DNA from 3 places in the Fusibacter sp. QWL-12 genome. Region 3 is predicted to be linked to each of the others. Evidence: predicted binding sites of a transcription regulator. Region 3 holds the regulator's gene; each other region holds the start of a gene.

Region 1 (7,895 bases), 260 kb from region 3:
GTGGGTTTGTCCCTCTTGCAAGCTCATCTATCAGTATTAATCCATACTCATCTGTGCGTTTTATTGCCTGCTCGATCTCGACAATTTCGCCACCAAATGTGCTAAGACCCATGTCTATTGACTGAAAATCTCCCACAGAGATAAAGATATAATCAAAGGGTTTAAAAGCAAGTTCATCGCATGGGACAAAAAAACCATACTGAGCCATGCTGAGCATAAGACCAATCAGCTTCAAAGAAACCGTCTTACCGCCCATATTGGCTCCCGTTATCAACGTCACTGAGTTCTTGAGGGAAACATCTATTGGTGTGAACGTCTTACCTTGTTTTTCAAGTCCAATGGCAACTTTTATATGCCTCGCGCCTTTCATTACGACTTCTTCAGTGTTAAGAAGCATAGGTCGTACACATCTGAATGCGATTGAGAATTGCGCTTTTGCAATCAACAAATCGATCCAGCTGATTGCATCGGTATTGGAAGTTAGGGTTTCCAAATTCTCTTTTAACGCTTTAGTGAGTTGGCTTCTCACCTCGTATTCTTCTTGCTCTTCTTTTAAGAGTAAGCTCTCTTTCATTTGGCTTAAGCTTTGAGAGGGTTTAACCGTATAAAGCTTATACAGTGGTAACTCAGATTTATAGGAAAGCCTCTCATCATTTTTTGCTCGATTTAAAAGTTCTGTTTCAAAAGACTTAATTCTGACATCGCCATTTGCTTGTACTATAAAGCCGTCATTAGATAATGCCTCTATCAGATCCAGCTTATATCGCTTCATCTCTACATCTGTTTGTTCGATTTGTGCTCTTATTTCAGTCAATGCCTTCGAATAGACACTATAAAGATGAAAGGCTTGTGTTCCTGATTTCTCAGGATCGAGAAGCTCGATAATTGAATCCACTGATTTTAGCTGATAGTCACCAATTCGACTGTGCCAGTGAATCGATTCTTGAATCTTTAGAATCATGACCATGGTTCTAGTGAGTTGCTTAATCTCAAAGAGTTCAGTTTCTGTTAAAACATCCTCCTGTAAGATACGGTCAAAAGAACCATCCAAAAGCTTTATACGCTTAAGTTCTTCCTTAATTCTTAAAACATCAGCTCTTCGCTGCTCAAAAAGTGTCATCATAGCCGATAATTTGTCATATTCCGCTTCAAGCGATTTTGCTGATTCGCTTTTAAATGGCTTTAAGTTTCTACGATGTCTTTCACCATAAGGCGATACAAGACTAAGGCGGTCAAGAACAAAACCCATATCTAAATCTGTTAGATTTTTTTTACTGATAAAGTCCTTCATACCAACCTCTTTCGTGTGTTATGCCATAACATCATATACCGGTATACCTACAATCTTTGACTGTAGCTCGGAGACAAAGCTTTCAGAATCATAGTAATAGCCTTGCGGTGAAAAAGGATTTGCAGTAACTGCTTTTAACTGCATCCCATATCTCACATTCATTTTAAGTCCCACTCGTTTAAAATAAAGCCAATCTTTATAGTCGATAAACAATCGCGTGGCATCTGCTACCACCCATTGTAAGTTTTTGTTTACTGAAATGACGTCTTTAACCGTCTGTGTAACAAGTGCGCCAGGAATTAACACTGCAACTGTTTCTTCAGTAATTTGATCTGCAATTAATTTGCCTGATCCTATCGCAGTTATGACTTCACTTAAAGGCACTACAGTGCCATCCGATTCAACCAAGACCGGTTGTTTTGAGGCTTCTGCTATCTCCCAAGCCGATAGGATCATAGGATCTACTATCGATTCTAAGCTGAACATTGAAGCTTTATAAGCGGTTAAGTCAACTGTTTTGTACATGTCACGGCTAATCACCGCACCAGTAGATAAAATACAAGCATCTGTAATTGCAGGTGAAGCTGAAGAGGTCCGATCCAGAGCACCGTCAACGAGAACATAATCTGCTCCAATGGCACACATTTTTTCACATATCATTCTCACTTCAGAATTTGTCGTTGGCCCCCCGACCTGTACAAATCCCTCAGTAAGTGCTTTACCAATAATCACACGCCCCATTGCAGTCTGATAATCGGTAACTTCTAAAATTTCCATTTTTGACTCTGACAAATTAAACAGCATTTCTGCGGTTGCTACCAATGTCCCTTTTTTTACAAAAATCATTGGTTTGTCTGTCTTGGTTACGATGTCTGTCCGCTCACCATCCCGACCAATGGAAGTTATCCCAACTCTGAACCCGTTTTCATCAAAACTTTCGATTAGATGATTTAGAGTGACGGTTTTGCCTGCATTTTTAGCCATACCAACGATTGAAATAATACGTTCTTTCGCTTCAAATAAGTCTATCAATTTCATGCAGGCACTCCCTTCACAGTATGGTAATTATTCTTCGTGGTGAGAACGTTTTGTTCTTTCAAGCTCTTTTAGCTCGATGGATACTCTGTTGCCTTGTAATAAACCGCCAACACCAAATAACTTGTGTTCTTTTTGCGCTTCAGTTTCTACTGCGCCTTCTACGTCAAACTCATAAGAGCTAGGTTGCGTATAAGTTGTAATAACACCTTCATAGTTTCTCAAGATTACTCTTTCTGGAGATTGAGAAATCATATATTGTGGCATTACTGGAATTTTACCACCACCGCCTGGTGCGTCAACAACGAATGTTGGCACACAGTATCCAGAAGTGTGGCCTCTTAAGCCTTCAATGATTTCAATCCCTTTAGATACTGGTGTTCTAAAGTGCTCAATACCCATTGATAGGTCACATTGGTAGATATAATATGGTCGAACACGCATCATAACTAAATCGTGAACCAAATCTCTCATAATATGAACGCTGTCGTTGATGCCTTTTAATAGAACCGATTGATTACCAAGTGGGATACCTGCATCCGCAAGTAAAGCACATGCTTTTTTTGCTTCTGGTGTAATTTCTTTTGAATGATTGAAGTGTGTATTTAACCAAACTGGATGGTATTTTTTCAACATGTTAACAAGCTCAGGTGTAATTCTTTGTGGACAAACAACAGGTGTTCTCGATCCAATACGGATGATTTCCACATGTGGAATCGCTCTAAGCTTGCTGATGATGTACTCTAAAAGCTCATCTGAAACGAGTAAAGCATCGCCGCCTGATAAAAGAACGTCTCTAACCATAGGTGAATTTGCAACATATTCGATTGCAGCGTCGATTCTATCTCTTGGTACACCGCCGTCATTGTGACCGGCAAATCTTCTTCTTGTACAGTGACGACAGTACATCGAACACATATCTGTAATTAAGAAAAGTACTCTATCTGGATATCTATGTGTAATGCCAGGAACAGGAGAGTCACCATCTTCATGAAGTGGATCGTCCATATCAGCTGAGCATTGGTAAGTTTCATAGATGGTTGGAACAGCCTGCATTCTCACTGGACATTTTGGATCATCTTTGTCCATAAGTAATGCATAGTATGGTGTAATTCCCATTCTTAAAAGCGCCAATGTTTTTACAACACCATCTTGCTCAAGATCCGTTAAGTTAACCACTTTTTTAAGCTGATCAAGTGTTGTAATTCTGTTTCTTACTTGCCACTCCCAAGAATCCCACTCAGCTTGTGTTACGTCTTTCCACATTTCGATTTCAGTGTAATGTCTCATTTGATAATCCCCTTCCTACGCGTAAAGCGCCTCATAGATTTTTCTTAAAACTTCACTTTCTCTTATGATTTGTAACGTGATTTCTGCATGTCCTTTTGTATAACCATTGCCAACGATCATTGTAACGTCTTTACCTACACCTTCAGCACCAAGTGCCGCTTTTGTAAAACTTGTCGCCATACTGAAGAAATAAACCATACCATCGTCTTTAGTCGCTAAGATTGATGCCATTTCTGTGTTTGGTACGTTGACACAGTTTATAACAAGATCACACATTTTGCCGTCAGTTAATTCTTCAACTTTTCTTAAAACTTCTACTGCATCAGTTGCATCTGCTACTAGAAACTCATCTGCAATACCAGCACCCATAACGCGTTCTTTAGCTGCGTCGTTGTGTTGTAAGCAAATTACTTTTCCCGTTACGCCAGCTCTTTTTTTAGCTTCATATAAGCAAAGCATACCTGACTTGCCAGCACCACCAATAACGAGTACAGTGTCACCTGGTTTTACGAGTTTAGCGGTTTGAGCTGGTGCACCAGCTACGTCAAGCACAGATAAAGCTAAATTCTCTGGAATATCTGAAGGAATCTTAGCATATAATCCAGATTCAAATAGAATTGCTTGGCCCTTAATATCAACTTGATCAATACTTTTTCTAATTTCAATAATTTCTTCTATTACAAGCGGCGTTAATGATAATGAAACTAATGTCGCTATCTTATCGCCTACTTTTAAGTCAGTTTTACCTATTAAAGCATCGCCTATTTGAGCGACAGTACCGATCAGCATACCGCCTGATCCAGTAACAGGGTTTTTGTGTTTACCTTGTTTTTCAACGATGTCGAGCATAATTTCTTTAATTTTGCTCTCATCACCATTCGCTTGCTCTTTAATTTGCGTAAATGACGCAGAATCAATGTTAAGTGTTTGCACATCAATTAAAATCTCATTGTCGTAGATTTCCATATCATTAGAAATCTTTTGTGCTGGTTGTGGTAAAATTCCTTTTGGTTCAATAACACGATGTGTTCCAAATTTACAGCCTTTTTTCATAAGTTCCTCCCAAAAATTGACTCAAATCCCGATAACCTTAAACGTTATTTCATACGTATTTTATAAGTGCAATTCTTATGCCAAATCTTTAACAAATGTTTAATTCTTAGAACATACAGTGAAAAACCTAATTGTAAGTAGCTGACTATGATGGGCGAAACAATTGAATTAACTATATTCCAGTTCGTAGTTGTCTACATATTGCTAAAATAAAAATCCTTTTAGAAACACTCAAATTTTTAGACAAATCAAAAATTTAAACAGCGACCATCAAAAAAAACAATAAAAAAACGCCGAATTATCGGCGCTATATCTGATATTTTTTCATTTTTGATTGTAAGGTTTGCCTTGGTAAGCCTAACCTTTTAGCTGCCTTAGAGATATTACCTTCCGATTCACCTAGAACGGTAATAATCAACTGCTTTTCATAGCCAGAAAGTGCTTCTTGTAGGTTAAAATACTCAGGGGTTGATACGATATTCCTTTCAATTTTTGGCATTTGCTTTTCATAAAACGCTCTAAAATTATATGGCAAATCATCTATTCGGATTAAATCCCCATCCACAAGGTTCGCTGCACCCTCTATAACATGTTCTAGCTCTCTAACGTTACCATCCCATGGATACTCATTAAAAAGAGCCATAACTTCAGGTGTAACCCCTTTGAGTCCTCTATAGAGAAGACCGTTATATTTCTTAATAAAATATCTTGTAAGAACTGGAATATCCTCACGTCGATCACATAGCTTGGGAATCCATAGGGTAACTGTGTTCAGTCGATAATATAAGTCGCGTCGAATCAATCCCAAATCAATGGCCAAATTTGGTTCAATATTTGTAGCTGCAACTATTCTAACATCAACACTTCGCTCTTTTGTGTCACCGATTCTTCTAATTTTTCCATCTTGAAGTACCCTTAAAAGCTTTGCTTGAAGCTCTTGAGGCATTGAATTTATTTCATCTAAGAATAAAGTTCCCGTATCTGCAAGTTCGAAAAGACCTGGGCGATCTACAGCACCAGTAAATCCCCCTTTAACTGTACCAAAGAGGATTCCTTCAAGTAACGAACTCGGCAAAGCGGCACAGTTTTGAGCGATAAATGGCTTGTTTTTCCTTTTGCTTGAATTGTGAATTGCCTGGGTTAAAAGCTCCTTACCCGTGCCCGTTTCGCCATATATTAGAATGGCTATATCCGTTGCTGCAGCTTTCATAGCAATTGCCTTAACACGGTTAAATTCTGAGTGAACGGTTATTATATCTTCAAAATGATAGCCCTTTTTTCCTGATTGCTGGACTTTAAGGGATTCTTCTGAGCCCTTCGCCTGTGATTGCAAATCGATTACTTTCTCTGTAAGCTCCTTATAACTTGTAATGTCTCTAGAAATTTCAATAGCTCCTGCTATTTGACCCTCATTTATAATCGGAAGCGTACTATTGATCGTCGCTATGTTTTTTCCTTTATAGGTACGATAGGTTTGCTCTCGATTCAAAATAGGCAATTCTGTGGCAAGCACTTTCAAAAGGGTACTTTCCTCTTCTTTAAGTGACGGATAGATTTCAGTGATATGTTTGCCAATCGAGTCTTCTATGTTGATGTCATCAAGAAGGGCAGAATTTCGATTACAATAAACGAGATTCCCTTTTTCATCGACGATTTGAACACCATCACTTATATATTCAAGCATTATTTTTACATGTTCTAGAGTTAAAATCGGATGCATCTCTACACTCCTATATTGAAAGCGCCGACATTTCGGCTATTGCTGATATTTCGGCGCTTTATAATATGGTCCCTTTTCCATAATCCTTTGCAAGCTTAAGCTTCTCATAAGCTAAGTGAACAAACTTATCCTCTGATTGCCACTGATCAATGGACAAGATAACATAACGGCAGGTTACATTGATCTCTTTTTCCTTATCTTGATCTTTAATTTTGGCATAATTGATATTATGAATTCGATCTCTAAGTTGATTGGTAATGTCATAAGCAACCGTATGTGAAACATTCGGCATTACGATTGCGAAAGTATCACCTTTAACCCTCGCCACCTGACACCCATTGGAGGCAAGAATGCTATTTTCTTGAATAAACGCTTTAGTGACTTTAACGATATCAATAAGCACTTTATCTCCAGTAAAAATGTCAAACCTCTTATTAACTTCACCCAGATCATCAACATCGAAAAATACAACGGTTGAAAGCATTTGTGATTGATGGCTTCTTTCAAACTCTAATGACAGAACATTTTTTAATTTTTCTTCTGTATTAATTTTGATAAGCTCACGGCTGATAATTTCTTCATTTTTAAAAATCTCATTTACTTTTTCAGAGACTTCTTTATTGAAGTATTCATTGACGACAAATGCTAAAAACAAGAGTACGACGGTATAAAATAAAATAACGATATACCATTCAATAAATTTCGTAAATTCACTAATGGTAATCCAAACGCTCGGAAAAATACTGGCCACAAGTGCAAATATAAACAATCGCCGTGTGCCCATTTGTCTAAAATTATATTTCTTTTGTTTTTTCTCGCGTTTTTTGAACATGACACTAATCTCTTTTCATATCTATTTTAATCACTACTTCAGAAGGTTTCACTTCTTCACCTTCGATTTTTAATAAATACTTTAGTTCGATTATGGATTCGTTCCAACTGATATCAACGCCATACGTTTGCATGATAAATGTACCATATGGCGTTTGATAAACGGTCTCGTTCCAAACATTTTTTTCGATTTTTAAAACACTTGTATTTTCGCCATAGCGTTTTATTGAAATAATGTCATCTTCAAATGTCAAAAGTGTCTTAGTTCCTTCCATTTCTACTTCCTTGTACATCAAGAAGGTCTTATAAGGCTCTTTTTTATAAGTTGCTTCTGCAACCTGTGTCATTTCATTCATTTCACCATCGCCACTTTTGATAATGGAGCTAACGATGATTTTTAAGTTTTCACTTTTCATTATTCTGCAATCCATTTATTAACTAATGTTTTGATACTTTCCACGTGGCTTTCTGATTCTTGTCTCGCTACCGCACCATCTTGACGAATAATTGCATCGAAAATACGATTATGTGATGCTTGTATCTCTTTGAAATTGTTAAACTCGTTAAAGTAAATTAATCTAAAGCGTTGAAATTGATCGTGTAAATCGTAAATGATACTAATCAATCTTTGGTTTTTTGTGCCTTCAAAGATCAATGAGTGAAATTCATTATCAC
Region 2 (7,895 bases), 470 kb from region 3:
ACATGGTGATCATAATCTTACTGGTTAGCGTAGCGAGAATATTCGCCTTCACACCGCTTCCTAGTCCGTCAGCAAGAGCGACAATGGTTCTTTTATTCCCTTTTATAATTTCGACTTTATCGCCACAGAGCTCTTCGCCAAACTTGTTGAGCGAATGGGTCGATAGATCGATATAATGTGGCACTTTTTCCAAATCACTCACCTCCGTTAGTGAGGACCAGTTTCTTTAATTTATTTAGACCTACTTTAGTTTCAGCAGTGGTTTCACCAAGCAAACTAGCGATTTCTTGCGCTATTCGCATCTGCTTATCGATAACCTGCTGACAAGTAATTAGGGTTTCTGATTTCACTCTTTCAAATTCTTCACGACTGTTTTCATACTCTGTAATATCAGTAAAAATCCCTACATAGAATTTGCCATTTTGGATATTCACAACATTGGCATAGAAGGTTCTCTCTATACTTTCTAAATAGATTTTTTTACCGATATGCCCATTAACCGCTATTTGTGTTTCTTCAAAGATTGAATCTTCGATCAATGCAGCGATTGGCCAATGTTTTAACTTGATCTTTGAAGCGTTTAGTAAACGATTGAACGACGGATTAACTTCTTGAATTCGGAATTCACTATCGAGGATGCAGATGGCATTGGGACTATTGTCAAAGATAATGCTCTGTAAACTCTCCGCTTTTTTTCTAAGACTATCCAAACACATGTTAATATCTGAATGGCCTCTTGATATGGCGATGGCTTTTTCATAACAAGAGCTATAGCCACAGGCACCACAATTCAGTTGATCGGTTTCACTGTATTTTTCCATCTGAATAAGAATCTCGGAAATTTGATGATCGTTGATTGGTGGAAATCCAGTATTCTTAGGGATAAAGCTACGCACCATCTGTTCGTTTGTGACAACCGATGGATCGATGTGGCCAGTCCGTTCAATCTGGTTAATATGCGTGTTCATTAAACTCATTCTTTTATATAAATTTGGCGCGTCACATGGCATATCTGGACCGTTGATACAACTGCTTGAGCAGATGTTTAGTTCAGCACAGTAACCTTTAATCTCCTTTTTCGAAACCGCCTCAAGAAAACTTTTACAATCTTCAATGCCATCGACATGAATGTACTTATAGTTTGGATTGATTCGCGTTTCAAGATCGGTTCGCCAAAGGCTGCCACCTAATGGGTAAGCACGACCACGCTGAGTAACTGGGGTATCAAACTGTGAAGGCTCAAGATAGTCTAAAACAAGCTTCTCTGCCTCAAGCCATTCCGACAACTCCTTAAAGGTGATAACTGCATCTATGCTCCCATATATGTCAACGGCTTCTGCTTTTTTAGCAAGACAAGGACCAATAAATACGACATATGTGTCATCGCCAAAGCGTTTTTTTATATCAAAGCCATGCGAGATCATTGGGGAGACTATAGGAATTACTGAATCTATTGCGCCTTGATAATAATGCTCTATAAGGTAGTTGCTTGAAGGGCAACAGCTGGTGATAATGTTATCGCTGAAACCAGATTCAATATAGGATTCATATGCAAGAGAAACTATTTCAGCACCTCTTGCAGTTTCTTCAATTTTCAAAAAACCAAGTCGTTTAAGTGCGGTGACCATTTGCCCTGGATGACTGAGTTTAAATGCACCAGGGAAAGAGGGAGCAAGTGAAGCAATCACACGTTTACCTTTGTGTATGGCCGTCTGCACCGATTTTAAATCGAGCTGAATTTTCAGAGCGCCAGTCGCACAGTGCATCTGACACTTACCACATTTGATACACAGATCATCTATAATATGGCGACTGTGATTTGTAAAGGCAATGGCCTTTGTGGGACATTCTCTTAAGCATTTATAACATTCGTCGCATTTAGTGTGATCAAATTCTATGAATTTCATAACTTAATCCTCGTATGCATCATCTTCATAAACCCTTCAGCGGTTTCTGGAGAAATTGAAAAGACTTCTGACCCGTCAACTTGAACTGAAACCGCTTCGGAGCAACGTCCTAAGCAAAACGCTGATTTGAGTTCAATTTCAGATTCTAATTGGTTAGATTCGATATAGCTCTGACAGTTTTTGATGACGTCATATGAGCCTTTTAAATGACATGCACTTCCGATACAAATTTTGATTTCCATACGCACCTCCAAGACATGTTAATAATATCACAAAGGAAAAGGTCTTTCAATTGTATACAAGAACTTTTTGTAATATAAAATCGTAGTATATCGAGGTGGTATGTTACGAAATAGAAACAATTGCATTGTTCTAGATGATATAATCTAGATAAAAAGGTAAATAAAGGCATTTGTATTACAATCGCGAAACATATATTACAAAAATGAAATGTATTTCCACTTCAGACGAACAGGGAGACTGAAAAGTTAAAACACATTAATAGTTAAAAATATAACGAACAAAATTATTTAAATTCATAAAAATTGCCACAATCTTTAAGTTTAGTTTAAGGTTCGGACTTTAAAATTACCCTATCAACTCAAACGAGGTTAGTGGAGGAAAAATGAAAAAACTAAAAGGGATAGGCATATCAAAAAAAATCGGCGCACTTGGACTTATTATGTTCTTGATGATACTCTTTATTGGTTCAACTGCAATTTTTAAAGTATCAGATATGAACCAATTACTCGTGTCGATATATAATGAGGATTTAACGCCAATTGTCAGACTAGAAGCGGTTAAGAGTGATATTGAGTTTATTCGATCAAGTTCCAACGATCTTATCGATGCAGGTAATGATGATACAATTAAAGAGCCCATTCAAGCGGAAATTGAAGCGAGAGCAGCTTTGCTAGAAGAGCACCTTGCATTAGTAAGCGATATTAGCGATTACACTTCATTAAAAGAAGCCGTTAATGTATTTTTAGATAACAAAGATAATTTTCTATCAACAAATGGTGTTGGAACCGTATCAATGATGGGAATGGGTGGTGCACAAACAGAGGAAACCACTGAAGCCGTATCAGAGAATAGTCAAGAAGTTACAACAACAGAAACAACAACAGAAACAACAACAGAAACAGCAACAGAAACAGCAACAGAAACAGCAACAGAAACAGCAGCAGAATTAACAACTGAAGGCATAGCTGAAACCACTACAGAGACTGCAGTCGATACAACAGGTGAACAAGTAGAAGGTATGAACACTCAGATGGCAGAGTACGATGATGCTAGGGAAGCTGTTATAGAAATATTAGAAACAAATGTAGACTTAATGGTTCAAAATGCGCAGTCAACTTATGAGATCAGTGAGAAGAGCTTTATAGGTATACTAATCTCTACAGGCGTAATCGTTATCGTTAGCTTGGTAACTATGATTGCCTTAATCATTTTAATAGGTAGAAGTATTGTTAAACCAATTGGACTTGTGACAGAAAAATTAAGAGAGTTCTCTGAAAACGATGGCGATCTAACAGGACGTCTCGAAGTACATGGTAAAGATGAAATTTCAAAACTATCAGATACATTTAATAAATTTATAGATAAGTTAAACGATATGATTAAAGCATCCAAAGAGATTTCAAGAGATTTAGAAGAATCCGGAAGTATGGTAAAAAATGTTACTGGGAATACGACAGATTCCATAGAAATGCTCTCAAAAACAGTCGTAGATATTGCTGAATTTAGTATCAATAACGCAAAATCTTTAGAACAAATAAGTGCTTACATGGAAGAAACGACTAAGTTCTCAGGTGAAACAGCTGAATTTAGTGTTACAGCAGCAGAACAAGGCGTACAAACACGTAACATGGCGGAAACAGGTGCCAAAGATATTAAAGAAGTTGTAAATGCAATGGACGGGATAGCGGAATCCGCAAAAGAGGTTTCTGTACTGGTTCAGGCACTTGAAACTTCATCAAAAGAAATCGGTGATATTATCGGAATGATTTCTAATATTTCAGATCAAACCAATCTACTTGCGCTAAATGCTTCTATTGAAGCGGCTAGAGCTGGTGAAGCAGGGCGAGGCTTTAATGTCGTTGCATCCGAAATTAAAAAACTGGCGGATGAAAGTAAAAATGCCTCTAAGGCGATTGAAGCACTCGTTGTTGACAATCAAAAAAAATCAAGTGGCGTGTTTGTATCTGTAGAAGGCGTTATGGAGAAAATTGCATCTGGTGAGAGTATTGCAAGACAAGTTGAGACGACCATTCAGCTAATGATCGATGACATTAGAGAAATGGTAAGTAAAATTGATAGAATCAAAGTGGCCAATGACCGTATTGCGGATAATACAAGTACAATAGAAGAAAGTATGATGAAAATCGTAGAATCATCTAACCAAATTGCTTCAGGAACTGAAACCATTAGTGGTAGTATAGAAGAACAACTGTCAGCGATGATGACTTTAGATGATGCGTCACTTAAATTGACACAGTTTGCGAAAGATCTTCATAAAATCATGGGTGGCTTTAAGACCGTCTAAATGATAGAATAAAGCAAAATAGGATATAAAAAGAGGCAAAAATGAAATCGTTTATATCGCTTCAATTCATGCTTTATATTTGCTTTATCGTATTAGATATGACTGGCAAGGCAATCGCAGTTAGTAATCAAATTAAGTTGATTTCTATTGTCCTTTGCTTTGCCTTTGCAATCTTTCAATTTTATTTAAAGCATACAAGAATCGCATTTTTGCAAGTATGCATACTAGGATTTACACTGATTTCCGATTATTTTCTTTTACTAACAAATGCATATTCTGTGGGCATTGTAACTTTTATAATGGTACAGTTAGGTTATAGTGGTGCATTAAAACTAGCGAAAAATCAATATCTAACTAGAACTGAGTATCTTGTTTCAGGTGCCTTAATCGTCATTTCGATGATCTTGTTAAAGTTCGATGTAACAGTAGGCCTATCCCTTCTATATGCAGTTCTGTTTGTTCGAAACCTTTTCGTAGCACATAAAGCGCGTAAATTAAGTCAATACAACCGTTGGATGTTCATAGGACTATTATTATACGCGATCTGTGATATACAAGTGGCAATGTTTAACCTAGATGTGATTAAAACCCATTTCACATGGCTGTATTCAGTAGTTGCTGTAGGCATGTGGGCGTTTTATTTACCAGGACAAGTTATCCTAACACTTTCACCTCGTTTGATTCAATCCGAATGAAGCAAAGAAAAAGCGTCTTACTGAGATTCAGTAAAGACGCTTTACTTTTTTTTAAGCCACAATCTCGTTTGTGGTAAAATCTGAAGGCTCGATGCCTGAAGATTTTTATTAAAGGAGGTAATTCGCTATGTTGGCGTTTGGATCGATTTTACCTTCTATCAAGCCTTCGCTTGAAGACATAATCACAGTAACGCCTGGACCGTGACCTGACTTGATGCAGTCTGAGTGAATAATAACTCCAATTGTGGTTGCACCCTTTTTCATTGCACCAAGTCCATATGAGTTATCGCTGTCTTCAAGGAGCACAATATCGCCAAATCTTAGCTGATCAATGCCGAGTGCTTTAACCGCTTCTGTATCTGAGGTAAGTATATCGTAATCCCCTTTTTGGCTGTAGGGTGCACCAACGCCAGAACCCATAAATCTCTGTGGAATTTTATGAGTGACAGGGACAATGATTTTTCCATCCACTTCCTCAATGCCAAGCTTTTCAAATAAGTTTGGATCGATGCTCATGACCTTAATATTTGGGTAGTCTGTTAGAGCCAACCCTTGTCCATGACATTTAACCATGATTTTATCGTCCAGTGTTAGAAGATCTAAAGTTTCGTCATCAAAATATACTAAAACATGCTCGACGCCGCCATGTGTACCCGTCACAAAACCCTTTTTACCTTTTGCATCACCAGTAACGATTCTTGCTTCATTGCCAATACAGCTAAAGACATTTAAGCCACCTGAAGTCGCATTGTCACTGTGACAAAGAGAGACGCCTGGTTCAACGTGATCGCCAACCCAGCCGAAAGCAGGATCTCCGACCTTAACATTGTATGTAATACCGCCAGTTGCTGGAATTACATGGACATTGCCATCCGTATCGACGCGATAACTAACGAACAAAGGATGACGAATGGTACCTTGTACCGATTGTTTGACAAGTTTGTCAATATTCGTTTTCATTAAGTATATCCTCCAATAAATTCAGTTAACGTCATTATATCACATCTTTAGGCGGACATAAGGAAAGTTTTATATGGTATTTTGCAACCGTTTCGACTATTTTCAGTCTATTTTATGTCCTTAAAAAACGAGAATGTTCGTGCTTAGTTGAAAATCATCCTCAAATACACTATAATACAAACATTAGGGTTTTTGACCAAATAACATTTTAGGAGTTGAAATGAACAATAATTACTTGACGCCTAAGGAAATTGCTAACAAATGGGTGGAAATAGGAAAACAAAAAGCAAACTATCCTTTTATAACGGTACTTTTATTATCGATTATGGGTGGCTTTTTCATCGCTTTAGGTGGACACGGCTATTTAGTGGTTTCGCAAACACTAGGTAACATCGATGTGGGACTTGCAAAATTCATGGGTGCAGCAGTATTCCCAGTAGGTCTTATGCTAGTGGTGATCGCTGGCGGTGAACTCTATACAGGTAACGCATTAATCTCTACCGCATGGGCACAGGGTGAAGTAAAGCTTCCAAGCTATATTAAGAATTTAACACTCGTCTATCTGGCGAACCTTATAGGTGCGTTATTATTAGTCGCTATGCTATATAAATCAGGTTTATATACAGGACATTTAGCAGAAAAAACAATTGCGATTGCAGAAGGCAAGGTTTCACTTAGCTTTGATGCGGCAATCATTCGAGGCATTCTATGTAACGTACTTGTCGCAGGTGCAGTCTATATTCAAGTGGCTTCAAAAGATTTAATCGGAAAAATCTTTGCGATGTGGTTCCCAGTTATGCTGTTTGTTTTATCTGGGTATGAGCACAGCGTTGCCAATATGTTTTTTATCCCACTAGGCAAGTTTCTCGGTGGTAACTTCACATGGTCTGAAGCGATTTTACACAATTTTATCCCTGTGACGATTGGCAACCTTATTGGTGGCGGTCTCTTTATCGGGATAGTCTACTGGGCTGTATATGTAAGAGGTAAGAAGTAATGAGAGCGGTTGGCTGCCATTTGTCAGTTAGTAAAGGCTATTTGGCGATGGGAAAACAGGCTCTCGCTATTCAGGGCAATACCTTTCAGTTTTTCACAAGAAATCCCAGAGGCGGACAGTCTAAACCGATTGATATGGCTGATGCAAATGCACTTTTAGAACTCATGAGGGTAAATGACTTTGGTCCGATTCTAGCACATGCTCCTTACACGCTTAATCCCTGTTCACAGGATCAAAAGGTTAGAGCGTTTGCACAACTGGTATTTGAGGAAGACTTAGAAAAACTCGAAGCACTACCGGGTACCTACTATAATTTTCACCCAGGCAGCCATGTTGGAACTGGTGTCGAAGTGGGCATTCAGCAAATCGTCAATCTTCTAAATAAAGTGATGTTCAAAGAGCAAAAGACGATTATTTTACTTGAAACCATGTCGGGAAAAGGTACAGAGGTTGGTAGCCAGTTCGAAGAGCTCAAGTCGATCATCGATGGATGTCTTTACAAAGACCACATCGGCGTGTGTCTTGATACCTGCCACATCTATGATGCCGGATATGATATCGTAAACGATTTAGACGGTGTACTGGCACACTTTGACGCGGTCGTTGGACTTGATCGCCTAAAAGCCATTCACTTAAATGACAGTAAAAATCCATTTAGAAGTCATAAAGACAGACACGAAAAGTTAGGGCAAGGTTATATTGGTGAAGCAGCGTTTAAAAAGTTCATTAACCACCCTAAGTTAAGACATTTACCGCTGTATCTAGAAACGCCAAACGAACTAGACGGC
Region 3 (7,895 bases):
TTGAAGGCCATATTGCAGCGAATTATATTGCACACAAAGACTTAGAACCGCCATTTGCATGCCTGATCGTATCAGGGGGGCATACGCATCTTGTCGATGTAAAAGATTATAATACCTTTGAAATAATAGGAAGAACACGAGACGATGCAGCTGGTGAAGCTTTTGATAAAATAGCACGTACTTTAGGTCTTGGCTATCCAGGTGGTCCGTTGATCGATAAACTCTCGAAAGAGGGCAACCCAAATGCTATAGATTTCCCAAGGGCAATGATGGATCAAGACCACATGGATTTTAGTTTTAGTGGGTTAAAATCCGCTGTGTTGAACTATTTAAATAGCTGTAAGATGAAAAATATTGAAATAAATGTACCCGATGTTTGTGCCAGCTTCCAAGCGGCAGTCGTCGAGGTTTTAAAGCATAAAGCAACTCAAGCGCTCGCTGCTACAGAATATAAAAAATTGGTATTAGCTGGCGGAGTTGCAGCAAATAGTGAACTGAGAGAATCACTATCACAAATTGAGGGGATTACTCTTTATTATCCACCGCTAAATCTTTGCACAGATAACGCAGCAATGATTGGTAGTGCGGGGTATTATACAGCAAGAGCAGGTAGAGTGGGGTCGCTCACAACTAACGCGGTACCAAACTTAAAAATCGGAGAACAAAAATTCTAAAATTCAGAAAGCTTAAGAAAAAACAAGACGAAAATGGGACTAAAATCCCATTTACTTTTTTGTGGCAAAAAAACTAATTGGCTATCGAAAATGACATTATGTCAACCGCCAACTTTATGTAAAATGCATGTACTAATTTTAAAACATTTGTGGACAACGCTGTGGATAGTGTGGAACAATTGATTTTTAGGGGACAACTATCTTGGCAAACTGTGGATAAATGTGTGAAAAAGAGTGGATAACTAGGTTCTTATGTGGACAATTTGTATATTATTCATTTTGAAACGAATGAATGTATAAAAATAAACAAAAAAGAAGGGTAACATAATAATTACGAGGTTAACCACAATGCATCAAAAATCATTATAATCCCGAATTAACCTAGACCTAAAGTTTGAAAGTATGAAATTAGATAGACTTAGATTACTTTTGATACTTGCATAATCCAGGTTAAGTGCATAAAAAAATGAGTCTGTTGCCAGACTCATTAAGATTTTAATTAGCTTTCGATGCCAAGACCGTTTAAATAGTTCATGATATCAGATATAGAAGCAAACTCTTCGGCAACTTCATCTGGGATCTCGATTTCAAATTCATCTTCAATTGCCATAATGATTTCAACTGCATCTATTGAATCAATATCCATGCTGTCAAAAGTCGTATCTTGTTTGATTTCACTTGGATCGATAACACTTAATTGCTCGACGATAATCGCTTTTATCTTTTTAAACATAGGTACCTCCTAAAATTCTGTAAATCCAAATTGCTCTCACGCTATTCTTATTTTTTATTATAATGAAATTATTCCATTTGTCTAGAACGTTTTTAGTGATAACGAACTAGGACTTCTGAACAAATTATAATATTTCTAACAATTCGTAAAGTTCAGAATAAAGTCTTTCAATCTCTTCCTTAAGTCCATTGATCTTTTTTTGTACCTCAGCGGCTTTTATATGATCACCATAAACCTCTGGAAGATAAAGTGATTCTTCAAGGTCGTGAAGCTCATTTTCAGAAAGCTCAATTTGTTTTTCTAAGGTTTTAACTGCAAGTTTTGTTTTTTTATTCTCCTGCTGTTTTTCTTTTTCTTTTCGCATCAGTTCTTTTTGCTTGGTTTTTGTCAGTGTTATTTCTTCCTCTGGTTGCGTTTCAAGTTGTTTCTGTTCAGCAAGCTTTTGTAAATAGTAATCGTAGTTGCCCCAATAGACGATTATACCTTCAGGCGTCATTTCATAAATCTTAGTACATAGCTTATTTAAGAAATATCGGTCATGTGAAATGGTGATCATAGTGCCATCGTAATTGGTAAGTGCTTCCTCAAGGGTTTCCTTTGAATAAAGATCCAAGTGATTCGTAGGCTCATCTAGGAATAAAAGGTTCGAAGGCGAAAGCATGAGTTTGAGCAGGGACAATCTGCCTCGCTCACCACCACTGAGCTTTGAAACAACTTTATCGACATCTTCACCATGGAAAAGAAATGCACCGAGTAAATTCCGAACCTCTGTTAGGCTCATGTTCGGATGTTCGTCGTGAATTTCAGACAAAACTGTATTTTCCATAACGAGATTGTTCATTTCTTGATCGTAATAACCAGGTAAGACGTGATGACCAAAATTAAATCTACCTTCATCCTGAGAGAGTTCGCCAAGAAGGATTTTGAAAAGTGTCGTTTTACCCACGCCATTAGGACCGATTAAACCGATGCGTTCACCGCGATACATTTCAAAAGAAACATCTTTAAAGACGTCCTTGCCTGGATATGCTTTTGAAAGACCCTCAGCCTTTAGTACTTCTTTACCACTAGGCTCACTTGCTTTAAGTGCCATATGGAAAACCGCCTTAAAAATTCTAGGTTGCTCGATGATTTCCATATGTGCCAAACGTTTTTCTCTCGATTTAGCCCTTTTAGCGAGTTTCTCAGTACCATGGCCTTTGTATTTTCTAATTAAGGCTTCTTGCTTATCTATTTCCCTTTTTTGATTTTCATAGCGTTTGAGTTCCGCTTCAAAAAATGCTTTTTTCTGGATGATAAATTGAGAGTAATTACCGTTGTATTCAGAAAGTTCCCCATCCTCTATTTCAAATATCTTTGTTGCTACTTGATCTAAGAAGTAACGGTCATGTGAAATCATGATGACAGTACCAGGATAATCTCTTAAAAAACCTTCCAGCCAATTAATTGCTGCAATATCCAAGTGATTCGTTGGTTCGTCCAAAAGTAAAATATCGGGTTGTCTCAGTAACAATCGAGCGATACCAACTCGAGATTTTTGACCACCACTGAGAAGGTTAATGGACTTTTGGAACTCACTTTCTTCAAAACCAAGTCCCACGAGTACACCACGTATGCGACTACTAATTGAGTATCCTTCCAGTCGGTCAAACTCGGATTGAAGATGGCTGTATTCGTTTAAGACTGACTCAGAATGATCGGTAGCCATAAGAAGCTCGAGAGCACGCATTTCGTGCTCTATTTTATAGATATCCTCAAAAACAGCTTCGCAATAATCAAAGATGGACTCAGATATGTCCAAGCTTGTATTTTGCTCAAGATAGCCAACGACCAAATCCTTACCGACAAATAAATCGCCTTCATCTTTGGTTTCAATACCCATTAATATTTTCATAAGTGTCGTTTTACCGGCACCATTAACACCAATCAAACCGACTTTATCTTGAACATTAACTGTAAATTGAATGTCTTCCAAAATACTGTCGATGCCATATGATTTATATAAGTTGTTACAAGAAAGTGCGATCATGTTATCCTCATTTCATTTGTGTTCGTGATACTAGATACGAGTAAATTTTTAACTTGTGAAAAAATTATTACTAAGTCACTAGATATTATAACGTAAATCATATAAAATAAAAAGAGATTCGAGAGGCTAAACGCCTTGTTATATATTTGACATTCTTTCTGCGAAAGTGCTATAATTTTAATAACATAAATTGGTGATGAGGTGGATGTATGAAGGATAAAAATATCTCAGTTGCGGTAATTAGAAGATTACCGAAGTACCATAGATACTTAAAGGAATTACTTGATAATGACATAAAGAGAATCTCTTCTAAAGAGTTGAGCAAAATGATCGGCTTCACTGCATCTCAAATTAGACAAGATCTCAATAATTTCGGTGGATTCGGACAACAAGGCTATGGCTATAACGTTGAAGATTTGTATAATGAAATTGGAAAAATATTGGGCTTAACAAGACCATATAATGTTGTTATCGTTGGCGCAGGTAACTTGGGACAAGCATTAGCAAACTATTCAAGCTTTGATCGCCTTGGCTTTAAGCTTCAAGCGATGTTTGATGTTAACCCAAAGGTGATTGGACTAAAAATCAACAATGTAGAAGTACTTGATATGGATAAGTTTGAGTCATTTGTAAATGAACATAATGTTGAAATTGTTTACATTTGTACAAGTAGAGATGGTGCACAAGACGTAGCTGATAAAATTCAAAGAACAAGTGCCAAAGCAATTTGGAACTTTGCGCCAGTAGATTTAAAACTTAAGAGTAATATTATAGTAGAAAACATTCATTTGATTGACAATTTACTAACTGTATCTTACTTCTTAAAAGAATCAAATGAAGCAATATAAATAATTTAACAGAATATTAAAGTGAAACAAAAGGATTAGGGATGACCTAATTCTTTTTTTTTGATAAAATGTAAGATAGGGATTGTCACAAAATTATAGGGATAAAAAATCAGGGAGGTAACAACAAATGAAAGAGGTAGTAATTGTAAGTGCAATGAGAACTGCGATCGGTTCTTTTGGTGGCTCTTTAAAGGACATCAAACCAGCTGATCTTGGCGCAACTGTCATTAAAGCAGCACTTGAAAAAGCAGGTGTAGCACCTGAGAGCGTAGATGAGGTTATCTTAGGCTCTGTTATCCAAGCGGGATACGGTCAAGGCGTTGCACGCCAAGCATGGATTAACAACGGTTATCCAGTAGAAGTACCATGTACGACGATTAACATGATTTGTGGTTCTGGACTTAAGGCTGTGTCTATGGCATACCAGTCAATCGTTTCAGGTGCTAATGATGTGGTGATTGCAGGCGGTACAGAAAACATGAGCATGGCACCATATGTTATCAAAAGTGGTAGATGGGGTCAAAGAATGGGCAATGGCGAGTTATATGATACTATGGTAATGGACGGCTTATGGGAAGCATTTAACAACTACCATATGGGTATGACGGCTGAAAACATCGTTGCTCAGTGGGGCTTAACTCGTGAAGAACAAGATGAGTTGGCATTTAACTCACAAAGAAAAGCAGCACTTGCAAGAGCAAATGGTAGATTTGCAGACGAAATCGTTCCTGTTTTCTTACCAAATAGAAAAGGGGATCCAATTCGTTTTGATCAAGATGAATATATAAAAGAAACTTCAGTAGAAAAATTAGCAGCACTTAAACCGGCGTTCAAAAGAGACGGTGGTAGTGTTACTGCAGGAAATGCTTCTGGTATCAACGATGGTGCTTCTTGTGTAATTGTTATGAGCAAAGAAAAAGCAGATGAACTTGGTTTAAAACCACTTTGTACAATTGTATCTCATGCTTCTGCAGGCGTTGATCCTAAAATAATGGGTATCGGACCAGTACCAGCTACTAAAAAGGCATTAGCTAAAGCTGGCTTAACCGTGGCTGACCTAGATCTTATTGAAGCAAATGAAGCATTTGCAGCTCAAGCATTAGCAGTAACAAAAGAGCTTGGCTTTGACAAAGAAAAAGTAAATGTAAACGGTGGTGCTATTGCACTTGGTCATCCAATTGGTGCATCAGGTAACAGAATATTAGTTACACTGATCCACGAACTTATGAAACGTGAAGGCACATATGGCCTTGCAACACTTTGTATCGGTGGCGGTATGGGTGAAGCATTGATCATAAAAAGAGCTTAATGACATCCGTTTAATCGAATGAGTCGTTAAGCGTGACGGAGGCAAAATGGCGAATTATACTAAAGAAATCGCGCATATGCTCGATCGTATGAACACGAAAATCCTGATGCAGGACAAAAGTGGCTATTTCAAGAAAAAGCTTAAGGTAAAGCTCAATTTAGTTGAACTTCTGTTAATCAAGCAACTGGGTGAACAGGGTGAAGTTAAAATGAATGACCTAATCAAAACCTTGGAAATCGATCGAAACCTGATGACAACGACTCTAAAGCGTCTATCTGGTTTAAAGCTGATTCAAAAGAAAACCGATCAATTGGATGGTAGAAGTCAAATTTGCTATCTTTTGCCCCAAGGAGTGGAGCTGTATCAAGCGTTACTTGAAGAACAGCGCAAGGAGTTAGAATTTATTCTCAGTGACATAACGATTAATGAAGAGAAGACCATACTAAAGTTTATCAGTAAGATGGTACAATATCATACAGATAAGTATGAAATTAAACCAAATGAAACGCATAAACACGAGGGGAATTAGTACCTTTTTATAGGTATAAACTAGAGACTACTTAGTCCATTGGGCTAAGTAGTCTTTTTATTTTCGAAGATACAAGCTAAAAGCATTGCAAAATAAGGCAAGTGACCGAAAGTCCTTTCATGAAAAGCCTTTAAAAATGTAATACAATTACATAAAATTTTACTTGAAGTTTGTTAAAAATAGGCGTAAAATCAAGTTTGTTTGTCTAGGAGGAATTATGGAAAACGCAATTATCCAATCTGCGGACCAACTGATGGAGCTAGTTGGCCTCGTTATTTTAGTCGGACTTGTTTTTACAAAAATAAGTAACCTCGTGAAGCTCCCTGATGTCGTTTTATATATTTTAGCTGGTATAATCCTTGGACCCCAACTCTTAAATTGGATTAACATTGAAAAGTTCCCAGTTGAAAATCAACTCATTTTGTCTTTCGGCGCTGCCTATATTTTATACGATGGTGGTAGAGAAATAGATTTGAAGGTACTCAATCAAGTAAAACTATCGGTTGGAATGCTAGCCACTGTCGGTGTACTCATTTCAACTACAATCGTTGGATTTGTAGCAAGTCGCGTATTTGATATTCCACTTACTTATGCACTCCTCATGGGTTCAGTTGTCGCATCGACAGATCCCTCAGTACTGGTGCCTCTATTTAAGAAAATGAATATCAGCAACAAATTAAAGCAGTCTATTATCTCTGAATCTGCATTCAATGATGCTGCTGGAGCGGTGATTACTTATTCATTGCTTTCTATTATATTAGGTGGTACTTTTTCACCACTAGACAGCTTCTTTGATTTGGTAAAATCCATAGGTGGTGGCTTTGCCATAGGTGCTGTAATCGGTTATATGACACATCTTTTAACCGATGAAAGAAATAAGCTAGGCCTTTTCAAAGAGTATGCAACAGAGCTTGTACTGGTTTCTGTTGTAGGTTCTTATCTCATCGCCAACCATTTTGACTTTAGTGGCTTTATGGCAGTATTTATTATGGGGATGTTTTGTGGCAATAAAAAAATCTTTAAGTTTTGGATTCCTGAAGAGTCATTCCAATCCCATTTAAGATTTAAAGAAGTATTGACGATTATTCTTAGAATGATGATCTTTGTCTTATTAGGAACACATTTAAGCTTTAGTGTGTTATTGGACAACCTTGTTCAAACGTTAATCGTCGTAGGTGTTTTGATTTTCATTGCTCGACCTGTATCTGTGCTTGCGTGCATCTTATTTGATAAGAAAGCGGAGTGGACGAGAAAGCAGATTATTTATTTGATGTGGGTGCGTGAGACAGGCGTTATACCAGCGGCGCTGGCTGGAATGCTTGTTACTTCAGGCGTTGCTCATTCGGATGTGATTTCTGCAGTGACATTTGCAACTATTATGGTGACACTCACCTTCCAAGCAAGTACCGCAGGATTACTTGCAAAATTTTTAAAGCTAGATGTGAAGTGAAATTAGTACTATAAATATTAGAGAATTGGAAACAAAAACCATACTCTCGGAATCATTCGTATAAGTAGGGTATAAAAGAATATTTTTACGGAATGTATACAATATTTTTTATGAAATTTTTATTGCACGGAAAAATGAGTTGCGTACAATTAATCTAAAACGCAATGAAATTTTTTGTATAAGAAGATGCATGTATACAATATAATGATTGTAAAAATATTTGAGCACTGAACCTTCAGATTTTATATCAACTCGATACTTCATAATAAAAAAAGACCCTATAATAGGGTCTTTTTTACTTGAATAAAATTATTCTGGTTGTG

What was found. Region 3 encodes Rex, which represses fermentation and respiration genes when NADH is low (regulators of the CRP and FNR family bind a similar motif). Its sites were predicted from a motif close to ATTGTTAANNNNTTAACAAT; they were not measured.
Region 1: the regulator Rex is predicted to act here: its motif matches at 4,746-4,765, upstream of kdd (L-erythro-3,5-diaminohexanoate dehydrogenase).
Region 2: the regulator Rex is predicted to act here: its motif matches at 2,164-2,183, upstream of AC4PID_RS04910 ((2Fe-2S) ferredoxin domain-containing protein).

What each region holds. Positions count from the first base shown of each region.
Region 1 covers NZ_CM178745.1:1,669,571-1,677,465, reverse strand. Annotated here, with positions in the region: gene kamC (lysine 5,6-aminomutase reactivase ATPase KamC) at 1-1,291, opposite strand, end outside; gene kamB (lysine 5,6-aminomutase reactivase subunit KamB) at 1,310-2,329, opposite strand; gene kamA (lysine 2,3-aminomutase) at 2,357-3,616, opposite strand; gene kdd (L-erythro-3,5-diaminohexanoate dehydrogenase) at 3,632-4,669, opposite strand; gene AC4PID_RS08450 (sigma-54 interaction domain-containing protein) at 4,977-6,389, opposite strand; gene AC4PID_RS08445 (GGDEF domain-containing protein) at 6,448-7,221, opposite strand; gene AC4PID_RS08440 (YwiB family protein) at 7,226-7,636, opposite strand; gene AC4PID_RS08435 (GntR family transcriptional regulator) at 7,636-7,895, opposite strand, start outside.
Region 2 covers NZ_CM178745.1:938,036-945,930, reverse strand. Annotated here, with positions in the region: gene AC4PID_RS04920 (SpoIIE family protein phosphatase) at 1-184, opposite strand, end outside; gene AC4PID_RS04915 ([Fe-Fe] hydrogenase large subunit C-terminal domain-containing protein) at 195-1,907, opposite strand; gene AC4PID_RS04910 ((2Fe-2S) ferredoxin domain-containing protein) at 1,904-2,149, opposite strand; gene AC4PID_RS04905 (HAMP domain-containing methyl-accepting chemotaxis protein) at 2,533-4,455, shown strand; gene AC4PID_RS04900 (hypothetical protein) at 4,497-5,150, shown strand; gene AC4PID_RS04895 (DUF4438 domain-containing protein) at 5,259-6,110, opposite strand; gene AC4PID_RS04890 (formate/nitrite transporter family protein) at 6,331-7,107, shown strand; gene AC4PID_RS04885 (deoxyribonuclease IV) at 7,107-7,895, shown strand, end outside.
Region 3 covers NZ_CM178745.1:1,406,804-1,414,698, reverse strand. Annotated here, with positions in the region: gene tsaD (tRNA (adenosine(37)-N6)-threonylcarbamoyltransferase complex transferase subunit TsaD) at 1-674, shown strand, start outside; gene acpP (acyl carrier protein) at 1,174-1,407, opposite strand; gene abc-f (ribosomal protection-like ABC-F family protein) at 1,532-3,436, opposite strand; gene AC4PID_RS07125 (redox-sensing transcriptional repressor Rex) at 3,646-4,284, shown strand; gene AC4PID_RS07120 (acetyl-CoA C-acetyltransferase) at 4,412-5,593, shown strand; gene AC4PID_RS07115 (MarR family winged helix-turn-helix transcriptional regulator) at 5,640-6,122, shown strand; gene AC4PID_RS07110 (cation:proton antiporter) at 6,340-7,572, shown strand; gene fdxA (4Fe-4S ferredoxin) at 7,882-7,895, opposite strand, start outside.